3 regions of the Sphaerisporangium krabiense genome follow, and region 1 is predicted to be linked to each of the others. Evidence: riboswitches for the same ligand, from Rfam matches in the RefSeq annotation. Region 1 holds a riboswitch; each other region holds the start of a gene.
What was found. A riboswitch is a leader RNA that binds a small molecule or an ion and turns the genes downstream of it on or off. The one in region 1 is predicted to bind cyclic di-AMP.

Region 1 (5,630 bases):
CGCCGTACCAGCGGGAGATGTTCGGCGACCAGGATCCGTATCAAGGTGCTCCCTTGAGTGGCTTTGGAACAGACCCGGCATATGTCGCTTTGCCGGTCCATATCCCACGGTGTCTAGATGATTGCTGACCGTCAATGCAGTCTCTCGATTCGGTCCACGCCGCGCAAGTCACTCCTACGCTTGGTCGTTGATGCCCTTTTCCCGGCCCGGCGGGAGCCCGCGCGGAGTTCGGTTAGGCTCAGAGAGGGCATTGCACGCCGAAGCCGTCTTCTCCGCAGGTGGGGGTAGGGTCTATGAGCTGGCTCATCGTGGCCGGGTTTCTCATCTTCTTCCTCGGGATGGCCTTGTCCATTGCCCTGCACGAGCTCGGGCACCTCGTTCCCGCCAAGCTCTTCGGGGTGAAGGTCACGCAGTACATGGTCGGTTTCGGGCCCACGGTCTGGTCCCGGCGGCGCGGCGAAACCGAATACGGCCTCAAGTGGATTCCCTTCGGCGGTTACATCCGCATGATCGGCCCCCTTCCTCCCCGGCCCACCGACGATCCGAACAAACTGCGCAACCTGCCCACCGGCCCGTGGCAGGGGCTCATCGAGACCGCCAGGCAGGCGTCCCTGGAGGAGGTCCGGCCCGGCGACGAGAACCGCGTGCTGTACCGCAAGCCGTGGTGGCAGAGGTTCATCATCTTCCTCGGCGGGCCGCTCATGAACTTCCTCCTCGCGTTCGCCCTGTTCGCGGTGGTGTTCATGGGCTTCGGCGTCGAGGTCGCCAAGCCCGTGGTGGCCAAGGTGTCGCAGTGCGTCATGACCGTCGCGCAGGAGTCCAAGGGCCAGAAGTGCGACTCCACCTTCAAGCCCACCCCCGCCGCGCTCGCCGGGCTCCGCCCCAACGACGCCATCGTCTCCTTCGACGGCAAGCCGGTGCGCACGTGGGAGGACGCGACCGGCTACATCCGGTCGCACGGCGCGGGCCCCGTCACCATCGGCATCCGCCGCGACGGCGCGCCGATGACGCTCACCACCAGCCTCATCGCCCAGGACCGCCCCTCCGTCGAGGAGCCGGGCAAGGTCGACAAGGGCGTCGGCTTCCTGGGCGTCACCCCGGTCAGCGTGGTCGAGAAGCAGGGCCTCGGCTACACCGTCGGCGCCATGTGGAACATCACCTCCCGCACGGCCCACGCGCTGTCGCAGTTCCCGCAACGCCTGGTCGGCGTGTGGCAGGCCGCCTTCGGCGGGGCCGAGCGCCAGCTCGACAGCCCGCAGAGCATCGTCGGCGCGGGCCGCATCGGCGGCGAGATCGCCGCGTCCGCGCTGCCCATGGAAGGCAAGATCGTGGCGTTCATCCAGCTCCTCGCGGGCGTGAACCTGGCGATCGGCATGTTCAACCTCATCCCGCTGCTGCCCCTGGACGGCGGCCAGATCGCGGGCGCGGTCTGGGAGGGCCTCAAGCGCGGGTACGCCCGCGTGCGGCGCCGCTCGATGCCTGGACACGTGGACATCGCCAAGGCCCTACCCCTGACCTACGCGATGGTCGCGATCCTGCTCGTCGTCGGCGGACTGCTGGTCTACGCCGACATCGTCGCCCCGATCCGCCTCACCGGCTGAGCCTGCGGGCCCCGGCTCCGGCAGGAGCGGAGGGCCGGCGCCCACCCGAGGTGAGACGGCCCTGCCCGCGCGTCGCGGGCGGGGCTCAGTACATCGAGATGTGCACGTGGTCGAAGTGGTTGGCCGTGATGCCGCCGCGGTTCTCCATCGCGCGCCAGCCGGGGAAGCCCATGTTGTAGATGCGCTGCCGGTAGATCACGTACTTGACGCCCAGCTTGCCGCCGTTCTTGATCGCCCAGGCGGCGACCTGCTCGCCGAGCGCGACCTGGGGGGCGGACGGCATCGCGCCGCCGGAGCTGAGCATGAAGTCGCAGGCCCGGCCGAGGGGGTGCTCGCCGGAGTTCTCGGCGCGGTAGCAGCCGATCGGGAACCGCATGGCGAAGTGGTCCTTGATCTCGGCGCGGATCAGCCGCATGCGCGGGGTGATGTTGTCGCCCCCCGCGGGCAGCTCCGGCGCCCACGACCCGTTGGCCCTCTTGCCGGGCGCGGTCGGCACGAGCGTGTCGAGCTTGTCGGTGATCTGGTCGATCAGCTTCTCGGCCTCCTCGCGCCGGTCCTTCACCTCGGCCATGTCGGCGCGGAGCCGTTCGGTGAGCAGGGCGGCGTCGTCGGAGGCCTTCTTGCGCTCGTCCCGCACGGCGGCGAACCTGGCGATCTTCGCCTCCTGCTCGTCGCGCAGCTGGGTCAGCAGCGCGGCGCCGCCGTAGCCGGGGGACAGGAGCTGGCCGGCCATGCCGAGGTTGCCCGCCTGGTACTGGAGCTGGGCCAGGTCGCCCACCTGCGCCTGCGCGGCCTGCAAGCCCTTCTCGGAGGCCTTCAGGCGCGAGCGCGCGGCCTTCTCCGCGGTCTTGGCCTCGGCCGCCGCGACGCGCTTGGCGTTGTACTGCCCGATCAGCTTGTCGACCTGCTTGCCGAGCGACTCCAGTTGCGCCTTGAGCTGCTTCTCGGACGGCTTCGGCGCGGCGCCCGCCGTCGCCGTGCCGAGCAGGAGCCCGGCGGTGGTGAACGTGGCCAGCACGGCTGCGGCCACGCCGGCATGGCGGCGTGTCGTCGGGGGCAGAGCCCTCTCCTCTCCATCTGCCGACCGGGTTAGCTGACGGGTTCGGGCCGGAGAAGCCCTACCACGGACGTGGATTCACCCCAAGAACCTGTGGGTCCCCGGTTCCCAGGCGGGGCGCCTGGGATTTGGCGTACCGGCTGTTTCGGCCGGTGTTGGATGGATGTTAGTACCTGACCGCGGCCTGCGGGGAGTTTGGGGCGAAATGTCGCTAAAAATCACCTGATGTCCGAAGTTGCCGGGCGGCCTCCTCCGGGAGCACGTCGTTCACGAACGCGCCCATCGCCGACTCCGACCCGGCCAGGTACTTCAGCTTCTCCGCCGCCCTGCGGATGCTGAAGAGCTGGAGATGCAGGTAGGCCAGGTCGCGCCCCTGGCGCACCGGCGCCTGGTGCCAGGCGGCGACGTACGGCATCGCCACGCCGAACAGGCCGTCCAGCCGCCGCAGCACCCCGGTGTACAGCGGGCCGAACGACGCCCGCTCGCCGGCGTCCAGCGCCGTCAGGTCCGGCACCCGCCGGTTGGGGTAGACGTGCACCTCGAACGGCCAGCGCGCCGCGGCGGGGACGAACGCCGTCCAGTGCTCGTTCTCGGCCACCACGCGCACCCCGGCCTTGCGCTCGGCGGCGAGCACGTCGGCGAACAGGTCGCCGCCCGTGCGCTCCCGGTGGCGCGCCGCCGAGGCCAGCATGCGCCGGGTCCGCGGGGTCACGTACGGGTAGGCGTAGATCTGCCCGTGCGGGTGGGCGAGCGTGATGCCGATCTCCGCGCCGCGGTTCTCGAAGCAGAACACCTGCTCCACGCCCGGCAGCCGCGACAGCTCGGCGGTGCGGTCCGCCCACGCCGCGAGCACGAGCTCGACCTGGTCGGGGGAGAGGGCGGCGAAGGAGGAGTCGTGCGCGGAGGTGAAGCACACCACCTCGCACCGCCCGGCGCCCGCCCGCGCCTCGCTCAGCCCGCCCGGATCCTCATGCGCGCCCGCGTGCCCGCCGAAGGACGGGAAGCGGTTCTCGAAGACGGCGACGTCGTAGTCCGGGGACGGGATCTCGGTCGCCCGGCCGGGCGCGGAGGGGCACAGCGGGCACTGGTCGGCGGGCGGCAGGAACGTGCGGCCCTGGCGGTGCCCGGCGACGGCGACCCACTCGTCCAGGACGGGGTCGTGCCGCAGCTCCGAGGCCGGGGGGCGCGGCGGCAGCTCGCGGGTGTCGGCCGCGGAGCGGTCGGCGTCCTCGCGCCGGTCGAAGTAGATCAGCTCCCTGCCGTCCGCGAGGCGGGTGGTCGTGCGCCTCACTGGGCCGCCGCCTCGGCCGCCTCGCGTGGGTCGGCGAGCACCAGCGCGCCCACCTGGTCGGCGAGGAGGGGACGCGCGTCCTCCGGCAGGCCCGTGTCGCTGATCAGCACGTGCGCCTCCTCCAGTTTGGCGATCGTGCTGATGCCGACCGTGCCCCACTTGGTGTGGTCGGCCAGCACGACGAGTTGCTGCGCGGCGGCGACCAGCTCTCTGTTGGTCTCGGCCTCCAGCAGGTTCGGCGTGGTGAAGCCCGCCCTGAGGTTCATGCCGTGCACACCGAGCATGAGCGTGTCGACGTTCAGCTCGCGGATGGCGGCCACCGCGACCGGGCCGACGAGCGCGTCCGAGGGCGTGCGCACCCCGCCGGTGAGCACCACGGTCTGGTCCTGCCTGCCCGAGCGGTGGAAGACGTCGGCCACCTGCAGGGAGTTGGTGATGACGGTCAGCTCGGGGACGTCGGTCAGGAAGTGGGCGAGCGTCCAGGTCGTCGTGCCCGCCGACAGCGCGACGGCGGTGCCGGGGCGCACCAGCTCGGCGGCGCTGCGCGCGATGGCCTCCTTCTCGGCCTGCTGGCGCACGGACTTGGCGGCGAACCCGGGCTCCTCGGTGGAGCCGGCGCCGGTGGCCGTGGCGCCGCCGTGCACCTTCTCGACGAGCCCCCGCTCGGCGAGCACCTCCAGGTCCCTGCGGATCGTCATGTCCGAGACGCCGAGCTCGCGCACGAGGTCGGCGACGCGCGCCGCGCCGTTCCTGCGCACCCGCTCCAGGATCGCCTGCTGCCGCTGCTGGGCCAGCATCCCCCACCCCTTTCCACACATTCCACCAAATTATTACACATACCACCGCACCACTGTTGGAACATGGTGGGCTCGTGTCGCCGCGCCCGCGGTTCCTTTGACGTTTGGGCCTTGTACGCCCCCCGTTCACCGGGCGAGGGTGGGAGCACGGGACGAACGCGAAGGGACGCCGAGATGGCCAGACGCGCGCGCAAGAGCCGGGCACGCAAGAAGAAGAAGGCCAACCACGGCAGGCGCCCCGCGTCACGCTGAGACGCGCGGCCGCGGTCTAGGGGGTCTCCGGCGGGCGGGCGCCCCGCCCCCAGGCGGCGAGCAGGCGCGTCTGCGCGTCGGCGTCCTCCGGCAACGGCGGGCGATCTCCTATCACGCCCGCCTGCCGGTAGGCGTCCTCCGCCCCCGCGAACCACGCCGCGCAGACCTCGACCAGCTCGGGATCCAGGCGATCGCCGGCGCCGATGGCCGTCGCCAGGTCCCAGGTGTGGATCAGCGTGTCGGCGAACAACTCGGTGATGTACTCCTCGCCGGGGACGTCGCCGAACGACAGGCGCACCGTCCTCGCGAGCACGTCCGCCGGCTCCGTGGCGCGCACGGCCGCCGCCGCGGCGACGTCGAACGCCTTCACCGGGTCGTCGCCGAGCAGGTCCCCCTCCAGCAGGTCCTGCACCTCGGCCGCCGACCGGCCGGAGAAGAGCTCCGGAGCGCATAAGCTCTCGCCCACCAGATGCTCGACCAGCGTGCGCACGTCCCAGTCCCCGCACGCCGTGGGAAGCCGCCACTGGTCGGCTCTGACCCGGTGCACGTACCCGCCGAAGTGGTGCAGAGCCCGGCGGTACGCCTCGCGGATGTCCATCGTCATCATGCCCCTCCCGCGTCCTCGCCCTGAC
Region 2 (5,630 bases), 2.0 Mb from region 1:
AACACCCACACCGTGCTGGGACTCTTCGAGGGTGAAGAGGTCATCGAGCACTGGCGCCTCGCCACCGACGCGCGGCGCACCGCCGACGAGATCGCGGTCGTCCTGCAGGGGCTGCTCGGCCAGAGCCCCCTGCTCAAGGGCGCCGACATCAGCGGCATCGCCATCTGCTCCACCGTCCCGTCCGTGCTCAACGAGATGCGCGAGATGTGCCGGCGTTATTACGGCGACGTGAACGCCGTCATCGTCGAGCCGGGCGTGCGCACCGGGGTCCCCGTGCGCATGGACAACCCCAAGGAGGTCGGCAGCGACCGCATCGTCAACGCGCTCGCCGCCATCACCCTCTACGGCGGGCCCTGCGTGATCGTCGACTTCGGCACCGCGACGTCCTTCGACGCGGTTTCGGCCAAGGGCGAGTACGTCGGGTCCGTCACCGCCCCCGGGATCGACATCTCCGTGGACGCCCTGGCCGCGGCGGGCGCGCAGCTGCACAAGGTGGAACTGGTGCGCCCCCGCTCGGTGATCGCCAAGAACACCGTCGAGGCCCTGCAGGCCGGCATCATCTACGGCTTCGCCGGCCAGGTGGACGGCATCGTCGAGCGCATGGCCCCCGAGCTGGCCACCGACCCCGACGACGTCACGGTGGTGGCCACCGGGTCGCTCGCCTCGCCGGTCGTGGACGAGGCCCGCTCGATCGACGTCCACGAGCCGTGGCTGACGCTCATCGGCCTGCGGCTGATCTACAACCGCAACACCAACTGACGTTCCGGCCGGGCGCCCCGGCCCGGGGCGCCGTGCCTCCCGGGATTCGACGCGTCGACGATGCTTTCGGTCGGTCGCGCGCCGATAACGAAGACCCGCCCGTTCGCGGCGCGCCGATGACGTGCGCGTGATGATCGGCCGCCTGGTGGAGATCGATATCGAAGCCGCGCCCCAGGGTCGCGGGCCGATTACGCCGCCGGTGACCCAGAGGGGAATGACCCCCGTGACACCGCGCGCACGCCTCCGTGTCCAGCCGAAAAAGGTGGGAAAGGACCTGTGATTTCACGCGGAATTATGGCTGGAGAGGCGTTGATCTTATATGCCCGGCGTGGGGTGATCCGGCGTGTCCTGCCCGCCGACCTGCCACGGACCAGCGCCGCGGGGCCCTCGCCGCGTCCCGGCGCCGGTGCCGTCCAAGATCGTTTTGCGGGTCGACCTCCGGCTATGGGTTCGCGAACATGTCATGAGTAGTTCACATATGCACTGGTATGTCAATCGTGGTGGTAACGACTATGCGGGGCCGGTGCTTGACGACCTTTGAACGTGGCGTTTACCGTTCCTGACGGGCGGGCTAGAAGCATTCGAGTATGTTGCCGAGTTCGTCGTGGGGGAGGACACCCGATGGCGTATCCGGATCTGGTTTCCCGAGGGAATGACATTCACCCGGGATCAGACGGCGTGGGATTGAGCGATGATGATCTTCTCTTGCTCGCCGAACTGGCCAAGGGCGTCACCGTCGACCGTGTCGGCCGGCGGCTGGACGTGAGCGGCAGGACGGTCCGGCGCCGCCTCCGGGGCATCTGCGACCGCATCGGCGTGGCCACCGCCATCGAGGCCGTGGCCTGGGCGGCGCGCCGGCGGCTGATCTAGCCCCCGGCGCCCCCGGCCCGCCCGCCACTTCCCGCGCCGTCGCCGTGTCAGTCGGCGATGCGCACGGCCCCGGCGAACGGACGGTTGCCGAGCGGGGCGACCCTCACCACGTCACCTGTGCGCGGGGCGTGCACCATCATGCCGCCTCCGATGTAGATGCCGACGTGGTGCAGGTCGCTGTAGAAGAAGACCAGGTCACCCGGGCGCATATCCTCGCGCGAGACGTGGGTGCCCGCGGTCCACTGGTCGCCGGTGTAGTGCGGCAGGCTGATGCCCACCTTCTGGTAGGCCCACATCACCAGGCCGGAGCAGTCGAAGGTGCTCGGGCCCGCGGCGCCCCAGACGTACGGCCTGAGCTGCTGGGTCAGCGCCCACTTGGTGGCCTCGGCGGCCTTGCCGGTCCCCGGGATCGGGATGTCGATGCGGGTCGCCCTGCCGCCCGACTGACCGGTCTGCGCGAGGGCGCGCTTGAACAGCGAGCTCTCGGTCTTGGCGATCAGCCCGCGGATCTTGTCGCGCTGGGTGGACAGGCTGGTGACCAGCTTCTTGACCTCGACCTCGCGCGCCTTGGCGCTCGCCTTCGCACGCTCGGCGATCTCCATGGCCTTGGTGATCTGCGCGACCTCCTCACCCTGCTGCATCTGCAGGGCGTAGGTGGTCGCCGCGCGGTCCAGATAGCCGTCAGGATCGCCGGACATGGCCAGCGCCAGGGAGGAGCCCACCCCGCCCGTCATGTAGGCGTCCTGGGCGAGCAGGCCCGCCCTGCGGCGCTTCTCCTCGAGGTCGGTCTGGCTCTTGGTGAGCGTCTTCTTGGCCAGGTCCGCCGAGCGCTGGGCCTGCTTGAGCCGCTCCTTCTGGCCGTTGTACTGCTCGGTGAGCGACTCGATCTGGTCGTACAGGTCCTCGACCTGCTTCTTGAGCTGGCTGAGGCTCGGCTTGGGCTCGGCGGTGGCCGCCACGAGCGGGGTGCCGAAGGTGAGCACCGTCAGGGCGGTGGCGATGAGCGCGATGCGGCGTGTCAGCCGCCGGGGCATCGCGCCGGCGAGCCGGGCACGCGTCGTGTGTTCGCGGGGGCGGGCGTGCCTGCCCGCGCTCTTTCCAGGCGTGCGCCTAGGCTGCACCAACAAGCTCCTCTCCTCGGCCGCTTACCGGGTTAGCTGACGGGTTCGGGCCGGAGCAGCCCTACCGAGTTCGCGATCATGGAGAACCTCCATGCCTCCCTCTCGGATTCACCCCAGGAACGACGGCTCGCGTGGGCTCGGCCCGCGCGCCGGTTGGGTCCCCGGCTCCCTGCCGCACGGGGACGCGGCCGGGATTAGGCGGCGCGGCCACCGCGGGGGCGATGACCGGCATCGACGCTGGACACTAGTGCAGCGCGGGTTCCTGCTCAACCAGAACTGCGGATTCTGTTGAGCTTTCACAACTGAGCCGTCACAGGACGATCACGCCCGGACGGCTGACCGACCCACTTTACCGTGCGTTTACGGCTCTTCGGCCGTGTCTTGGCGTCGGCGCCCGCAGGTGGGCGACTGTGCGGAACCTCAAACGATGCCCAGGTGGATCCCATGGGCACCAAGTGTGCGCAACCTCACCTGGGGTCACCCGCGTGCGCACACGCCCCCGGTTTCGGACGGCCCGTTATGCGCGGCTGTGGGACGGCACGGCAGGCGGGCCGCTCGCCGGGCCGGATACGCTGGCGCTTCATGGAGCAGGTCGTGGAGTTCGTGCCGTCCGGCGGCACGCTCGTGGTGCGACGCGCCCGCACGCCCGACGTCCGGCGGATCAGGCGTCTGGTCGACGCCTATTCCGGCGACGGCCCCCGTCTGCTGCGCAAGTCGACCGTCACCCTTTATGAGGACGTCCAGGAGTTCTGGGTGGCCGAGCGGGACGGCGTGGTGGTGGGCTGCGGCGCCCTCCACGTCCTCTGGGAGGATCTCGCCGAGATCCGCACCGTCGCGGTCGACGACTCCTGCCGCGGCCTGGGCATCGGGCATATGATCGTCTCCGCGCTCATCGAGGGGGCGCGCGAACTCGGCTTGCGGCGGGTGTTCTGCCTGACCTTCGAGGTGGATTTCTTCGCCAAGCATGGGTTCATCCCGATCCAGGGCACTCCGGTCTCTCCTGAGGTGTACGCCGAGTTGCTCGACTCCTACGATGAGGGCGTAGCCGAATTTCTCGATCTTGAACATGTCAAGCCCAACACCCTCGGCAACACGCGCATGCTTCTCCATTTGGTCCCACGCTCTGACCAGCGTGGTGACCTGATGGAAAGGTGACTGTTGATGCCGCTGTCGCTACGTTGGGCAACACCACAGCATGCGTGTCTGACATATGTCGCATGCGAAGCCGAAGTGAGGTGACACGGTGAGCACCGGACAGCCGCCGTACCCACGCGATGAGCCGGGGGGCAACGCGTCCTCCGGCTCCCCGTATGGGCAGCACAACGCAGATCGGTCGCTCCCCGGCGCCGATCCGGAGGTGACGGTCGTCCACCGTCCCCAGCCGACATCGGAACACCCCAACCAGTCCAGCCAGTCCAACCAGTACGGCCAGCAGTCCTATGGCCAGCAGGGCTACGGGCAGTCGCAGTACGGCCAGGGCCAGCAGGGCTATGGCGACCAGGGATACGGCCAGCAGCAGGGCTCTGGCCAGCAGTACGGCCAGCAGCAGGGTTACGGGCAGCAGGGGTACGGCCAGTCCCAGGCGAGCTCGGGCTACGGCCAGCAGGGCTATGACCAGCAGGGTTATGACCAGCAGCAGGCGTCGTACGGTCAGTCCGGCCAGCAGGGCTACGGCGACCAGGGATACGGCCAGCAGCAGGGCTATGGCCAGCAGTCCCAGTACGGGCAGCAGGGTCAGCAAGGCCAGCAGGGTCAGCAGGGTTACGGCCAGCAGTCCCAGTACGGCCAGCAGGGCCAGGATTACGGGCAGCAGGCCCAGTACGGGCAGCAGAGTTATGGCGAGCAGGGCTATGGCCAGCAGTCCCAGTACGGGCAGCAGGGTCAGCAAGGCCAGCAGGGTCAGCAGGGTTACGGCCAGCAGTCCCAGTACGGCCAGCAGGGCCAGGATTACGGGCAGCAGGGCCAGTACGGGCAGCAGGGTTACGGCGAGCAGGGTTACGGCCAGCAGGCGCAGTACGCCCAGCCCGGTTACGGCCAGCAGCCCGGCTACTCCGCCCCGGGGTACGGTCAGGCGGGGTACCCGCAGACCCCCGGCGGCTACCAGCAGCCTTACGGCGTGGCGGGCGCGGTTCCCCCGGGCGCGCCGGCTCCTCTGGCCGAGTGGTGGCAGCGGCTCGTCGCCCGCCTCATCGACGGCGTGATCCTGGCGATCCCCACGTTCATCCTCAGCGCCATCGTCACCGCGATCCTGGTCACCAGCGCGTCGATGGATCCCTCCACGGGCCTCTCGGTCGTGGAGAGCGGCGTGTTCGTCGCCTCCCTGGTGAGCGCGCTCCTCATCGGCGTCGCCTACGTGGCGTACGAGTTCCTCATGCTGAAGCAGCGCGGCCAGACGCTCGGCAAGATCGCCATGGGCATCAAGGTCGTCCCGGTCGGCGGCGCGGTGGACTCGCGGCTCGCCACCGACGTCGTCGGCAAGCGGGCGGTCGTCATGATGGGCCCGCAGCTCATCCGGTGGATCCCCGTCGTCGGCTGGCTCGCCAGCATCTTCGCCCTCGTGAACGTCCTGTGGCAGTTCTGGGACAAGCCGCTGCAGCAGTGCCTGCACGACAAGGTCGCGAACACGATCGTCATCAAGGTCAAGTAAGGCCCGGCAAGCGGGTCACGTCCGGGGCCGGAGGCGCGTCCTCCGGCCCCGACGCATGTCCGGAGACCTTCGGGGCAGTGCCGCCGGAGCGCGGGGTACGGCCGTCGTCCCCGAATCGTGATGCCGAGCTTGGCGAATCGGTAACGGACAGACCTGTATGTGCGATAGGACCTTGCACGAACCAGAACCACCTTCGCTTGCCGCGAAAGGCGATGAGATGACCGCAGAACCGT
Region 3 (5,630 bases), 1.4 Mb from region 1:
CGGTGACGGTCGATGGGCGGAGCCGGTGGCGGGGGCGGCGGTCAGCGCGCCGCCTTCTCACCCGCGGCGACGAACTTGTCCCAGGCCTCGGCGTACGGCACCGAGCCCTGGTCCATGCCGGTGATGACCTGCTCCACCTCGCGCTTGACCTGCGCGTGCCGCTCACCGAGGAACGTCGGCTGGAGCGACTTGATGGACGGTCCGAAGATCTTGCCGAGCGGCGCGTCGTTGAAGTAGGGGTTGGTCGCGCTCTGCAGCGCGGGGTCGTCCTGCGCGGCCAGCGTGCTCGGCAGGTTGCCGCCCTCCTTGAACGCCATGAGCTGGGCCTCGGGACCGGTCAGGTAACTGGCCAGCTCGGCGGCCTCCTTGGGGTGCTTGGACTGCTTCGGCACGGCGAGCCAGGAGCCGCCCCAGTTGCCGCCGCCGCCCGGGACGGTGGCGACGTCCCACTTGCCCTTGAACTCGTCGCCCGCGGTGCCGGAGACGACGCCGAGCATCCAGCCGGGGCAGCCGAGGGTGGCGAACTGCGACTTCACGAAGCCGGTGTTCCAGGGGTCGGTGAAGTTCTGCAGCTTGGCCGTCAGCCCGGCCTGGCTGATCTTCTGGGTGAGGTCGAAGGCCGTCTTCACCGCCGGGTTGGTGCCGGCGATGAGCTTCTGGTCGCGGTCGAAGTAGGTGACGTTGCCGTTCTTGGCGGCCTCCTGCGACAGCACCACGTTGTAGATGGTGTTGACGCTGTCCACGAACTTGGTGTCCTTGACCTTCGCCTGGAAGTCCTGGCCGGCCTTGATGAAGGCGTCCCAGCCGCCGCTCCACAGCTTGGAGACCTCGTCGCGGCCGGTGGGCAGCCCGGCCTTCTCGAACAGGTCGGTGCGGTAGCAGATGCTCATGCCGCCGACGTCGGTGCCGAGGGCGAAGAGCCTGCCGTCGGCGGTGAGGCCGTTCTCCCACTTCCAGGCGGGGAAGTCGGCCTTGCGGGAGTCCAGCCCGTACTGGCCGAGGTCGGTGAAGAACTGCGGGCGCGCCTTGGCCAGGCCCATGCCGCCCTCGTCGATGCCCACGACGTCGCCGGCGCCGGTGCCCGACTGGAGCCACTGGAGCATCTGGGGCCAGTAGACGTTCTCGAAGCTGTCGGTGAGGTTGGTGTACTTGACCTGGACGCCCGGGTGCTCGGCGTTCCACTTCTCGACGGCGGCCTTGTAGCCGAAGTTGGTGCCGCCGCCGAAGGTCTGCAGCGTCAGCGTGATCTTCTCCGCCGGCGCGGCCGACGAGGTGCCCTCGGCGGCGGTGCCGCCGGAGGAGCAGGCGGCGGTGACGCCGAGCGCGGCGGCCATCGTCATCGCGGCGGCGAGCTTCCCGCCGCGGCGCGCCTTGTGGTTCATTTCCGGACCCCTCTCGGTGGTTGCCCGTCAGTGGGAGGTGCATCGAGGGCCGGCCCCGGCGGTCGGGCCCCGCGATGTGGCTGGAACCTCGTCCGTGGTCCCACGAGCGGCCTCGTGGGCGAGGTTTGGGAGCGCTCCCACGAAGGGTCGCCGATCCGCAACGCCGCCGTCAATACGCTGAAACATAACTGTTACGCCGGGTTATGCGCCGGGCCGCACGCGCTTCCCGGAGTTTCTGGGAGCGCTCCCATAGCTCGTGGTGAAAAAGGCCGTACGGCCCGGCGAAGCGGGAAACGCCGGGCCGTACGGCCGGGGAGGACGGGCGCTCGCGGGGAGGCGGGGCGCGCCGCTGGTGGTCCTGGGGGCCGCCGCGCGGGCGGCCGGGGGCTCAGGCGGCGTAGTTCGGGTAGCCGTACCCGGCGACCGAACCGGTCGAGCGGGTGCGGACCTCGACCTTGCCGTTGCCCGTGTTGCCCTCGATGGTCTTGATGGTGCCGTCGCCGTTGTCCTTGACGACGAAGCCGACGTGCTCGATCGCGTCGACGCTCTTGGTGCCGTTCCAGGCGAAGAACGCGACCGCGCCGGGCCTCGGGGTCTCGCCGTAGCGGCCCTGCTGGGCGAACCACTTGGCGTGCGCGACGGTGTAGGCGTCCGAGCCCATGGTGTCCTGCATGCCGAGCTGCTCGCCGACCCAGGAGACGAACATGTCGCACCAGGGCGCGTTGGCGTAGGCGCCGATCGTGCCGCCGTCGCGGGCGACGGTCTCGCGGGCCCGCGGGCTCTCCATGTACCAGCTGTGGAACTTGGTGCCGCCGCCGTAGGCGTTCTCGCTGATGCCGACCTGGCTCTCGGCCAGCGTCAGGAGCTGCTGCGCCGAGACGTGCCGTGCCCCGGAGGGCGCGTGGAGGCCCTCGGCCAGGTGGGCGGCCTCGTTGCCGGCGACCTTGGCGACGCCGGTGCCCCCGGGCCCGGTGTCGGCGTTGGCGGCGAAGGCGGCGCCCGTCACGAGCTGGGCGGCGACCAGGCCGGCCAGCGCGTAGGCCTTGAGGTGGTTCTTCGGGGCATCCTGAAGCCGATGTACGAACTTGTCGAAGTTGTCGAACATGGACAAGTGGAGACTCCTTCCACGGCCGCCTACCGGGTTAGCTGACGGGTTCGGGCGTGGAAGTTCGCCCTACGGAGCGTCCGTGGGAATGGCGCCCCGATTCACCCCGGGGAGATAAGTGGGTCCCCGGCTCCGCACAGGGCGGACTCGGCGGTGCGCGCGCCGGGGGGAGAGGGATCTCCCAGAGGACCGGCCGCGCTATGCAAGCTCCACGGCATGAAGAGGCCGTCCGATCCGGACGTTCCCCCGCCAGGAGTCCACCCACCGTAATACATCGGACAAACAGATGCAAACAGGACAAATCTCTGGTCTGGATCGGGGATCCGGGACGCCAAGCAGCGCGGGGCCGGTGATCGTGGGCCGCGCACGACCCGCTCTTTACCTGCGACGATCCGCCCATCGTACGGATCAGGCGCCGGCCGCCGAGCGCTCTGGGACTGATGTGACCTGCGAGACACGGTGGCAGGAAATGGATATCCGGGCGGGGCGGCCATCGGATTGTCAAGGCCCCGGCGAACGTCCCGAGGGGGTTGCCGGACGGCCCGGCGTCGCCTATGACGGAAGGGCGGGGACGCCTCCCGGCCGCCCCCGCGCGTGTGACCCCCGAAGCCGGGAACGGAGGTGATTCACCCCCCGAAGGGGCTCCGAGGACGGGTTCGGCACCGGCCGGGCGGTTCGGCCGTTTCCTGTCGTATGAGGCCCCTGTGGCGCCACGCGCACGGTCCCGCGTCCGTTGATCTGGACCTGGTCCAGCGGCCGTAAGACCGTGTTCACCGGTTGTTACCTCACGCGTCGCGTCACGCGGCTACCTTGCTTGCGTCGTGAAAGCGTCAATCCCCGGCGTGGAGAGGAACGGTCGAAGCCGCGTGCGGGAGCAGGGGTCGGCCGTCGCCTGGGTGGAGTCACCCCTCCAGCTGCTCTGCGCGGTCGAAGCGCGGCACGCCGGAGTGGCGGGACCGGAGATGCGCGTGGTCACCCGCGCCAAGCTCCCGGCCCTGCGTGTCACGCGCACCGAGCTCACCTCGCTCGACCTGCCGCCGGGACTCGCCATCGAGACCGCCTCCGGCCGCATGCCCCGGCCGGGACGCCGCGCCGCCTGGGTGCTCGGGGACGCCTTCTCCGGCCGCGTGCAGCTCACCTCGCTCACCGCCCTGCCGTCGCGCATCGTGCTGGTGGACGACGGCCTCGCCACCATCCGCGTCCTCGAGCAGCTCACCTCCCGCGCCGGCACGTCCCTGCTGCGCGCCCGCGTCCAGGCCACCCCGTCGCGGCGCGCCCTCGGCCTGGCCGCCGCGCTGCGCCTGCGGGCCGCCGCCCGCGCCGGGCGTCTCACCGTCTTCACCGCGCTGCCCGTCCCCGCCGGCCTGGCCGCCGCCGTGCGCCGCCTCGGCGCCGAGCTGATCACCCACGACTTCGCCTGGCTGCGCTCCCAGCCCGCCGCCCGGCACCCCCGTCCCCGCGAGGACACCGTCGTGCTCGGCACCTCGCTGGTGCGCAACGGGCTGATCCACCGCGACCGGTACCTGTCCTGGCTGTTCGCCCTGAAGGGCCCGCTCGCCTACTACCCGCACCGCCGCGAGGACCCCGGCGACCTCGCCGCCGTCCGCGACCACCCCGGCGTGACCGTGTACGACGGCGGCGTCCCCGTCGAGATGACCCTGCGCGACCTGCGTCCGGGGCAGCGCGTCCTCAGCCTTCCGTCCACGGCGGTGACGTCCCTGCGCGTCCTGTTGTCGGCACGCGGCGTCCCCGTCGAGACGGTGGACGTCCCCGACGACTGGTGGACGCCCTCCGCGTCGGTCTCCCTCCGATCACACCTCCAGATGTTCGCGCACGAAAGGGCTGCTCCTTGAGCCGGGTTCTCGCCGTGGCCGATTCCGATTCCTACCTCAAGTGGGCGGCGGGCCTGCTCGACCAGTTGCCGGAGGGGTGGTCCTCGACGCTCGCCGTCGTGCGCACCCCGATCGTCCCCTCGCCCGCCCAGATCGCGGCGGCCGTCAGCGGCACGCGCGCGGCCGGCGGCGAGCCTCCCGCGGTGGTCTCGGCGCGGGCCGTCCGGCGGCTCGCCGAGCGGCTCAGGCCCGATGCCATCCTCGTCGCCTGCACGGGTCCCGTCGTGGACGTCCTGGTCAGCGACGTGCTGGACGACCTCAGCCCGCGGCCGGTGTTCGTGTCCGGCCTGCCGGGCATCTCGATCCCCGCCACCGAGAAGGCGTGGATGTTCCGCGGCGGCTGCGACCTGTTCGTGGTCCACAGCGGGCACGAGGTCGAGGAGTTCGGCCGCATCGGCAAGGACCTCGGCGCGGCCGGCGTCACGGCCCTGGCCCGCCTGCCCTACCTCGACGGGCTCCTGAAGGCCGCCACCCCAGCCCACCCCGTTCCCCTGGACGCGGCGCCCTCCCTGGCCGCCTCCCTCGCCGAGGACCCGGTCACGCCGGCCGGGCGGCGGGTGGTGTTCGCGACGCAGGCCAAGGTGCCCAAGCGCCGCGAGGACCGCGAGAGCGTCCTGCTCGCCCTGAACGACCTGGCCGCCGCGCGCCCCGACCTGGACGTGGTGGTCAAGCTGCGCGCCCTCACCACCGAGCGCCAGACCCACAACGAGCGCTACCACTACGAGAGCCTGTGGGCGTCCCTGGAGGCCGCGGGCGCGGTGCGGCCGGGGGCGGTGCGGTTCGCCGTGGGGCCGATGCACGAGCACCTGGCCGAGGCGGCGGGCTTCGTCACGGTCAGCTCCACGGCCGCCCTGGAGGCCATCGCGGGCGAGGTCCCGCTGCTGGTGCTGTCCGACTTCGGGGTCAGCGCCGAGATGATCAACCTGGTGTTCGAGGGCAGCGGCTGCCTCGGCACCCTGGAGGACCTGGCGCGCGGCGGGTTCCGGCGGCCCACGGCGGCCTGGTGCGACGCCAACTACTTCCACGACCGCGCCGCGAGCGACTGGATCGCCCGCCTGGACGCCCTGGTGGAGCAGGCCCGCACCACCGGCCTGCCCCCGGTCAGGCCGCTCCTGGACGGCCCCGCCCACGCCGCCTCGCGCCGCCGCGCCCGGCTGCGCGTCGAACTGCCCCCGAACGTCCTGCGCGCGGGCTACCGCGCCAGCCGCCGCATGCGCCGCTACCTCAAGGCCCTCCGCTAGCGCGGTGACC

Region 2: another riboswitch for cyclic di-AMP. It lies ahead of BJ981_RS12365 (C40 family peptidase); the one in region 1 lies ahead of BJ981_RS21305 (coiled-coil domain-containing protein).
Region 3: another riboswitch for cyclic di-AMP. It lies ahead of BJ981_RS27145 (CHAP domain-containing protein); the one in region 1 lies ahead of BJ981_RS21305 (coiled-coil domain-containing protein).

Annotation. Positions count from the first base shown of each region.
Region 1 covers NZ_JACHBR010000001.1:4,816,998-4,822,627, forward strand. The annotation lists gene BJ981_RS21295 (response regulator transcription factor) at 1-44, opposite strand, end outside; gene BJ981_RS21300 (M50 family metallopeptidase) at 294-1,601, shown strand; gene BJ981_RS21305 (coiled-coil domain-containing protein) at 1,687-2,631, opposite strand; cyclic di-AMP (ydaO/yuaA leader) riboswitch at 2,666-2,802, opposite strand; gene galT (galactose-1-phosphate uridylyltransferase) at 2,870-3,949, opposite strand; gene BJ981_RS21315 (DeoR/GlpR family DNA-binding transcription regulator) at 3,946-4,746, opposite strand; gene BJ981_RS39680 (50S ribosomal protein bL37) at 4,921-4,998, shown strand; gene BJ981_RS21320 (TIGR03086 family metal-binding protein) at 5,015-5,605, opposite strand.
Region 2 covers NZ_JACHBR010000001.1:2,767,078-2,772,707, forward strand. The annotation lists gene BJ981_RS12355 (type III pantothenate kinase) at 1-759, shown strand, start outside; gene BJ981_RS12360 (helix-turn-helix domain-containing protein) at 1,465-1,629, shown strand; gene BJ981_RS12365 (C40 family peptidase) at 1,677-2,750, opposite strand; cyclic di-AMP (ydaO/yuaA leader) riboswitch at 2,756-2,950, opposite strand; gene BJ981_RS12370 (amino-acid N-acetyltransferase) at 3,333-3,905, shown strand; gene BJ981_RS39110 (RDD family protein) at 4,108-5,397, shown strand.
Region 3 covers NZ_JACHBR010000001.1:6,191,729-6,197,358, forward strand. The annotation lists gene BJ981_RS27140 (ABC transporter substrate-binding protein) at 42-1,382, opposite strand; gene BJ981_RS27145 (CHAP domain-containing protein) at 1,771-2,487, opposite strand; cyclic di-AMP (ydaO/yuaA leader) riboswitch at 2,499-2,650, opposite strand; gene BJ981_RS27150 (hypothetical protein) at 3,354-4,340, shown strand; gene BJ981_RS27155 (DUF6716 putative glycosyltransferase) at 4,355-5,620, shown strand; gene BJ981_RS27160 (ATP-binding protein) at 5,604-5,630, opposite strand, start outside.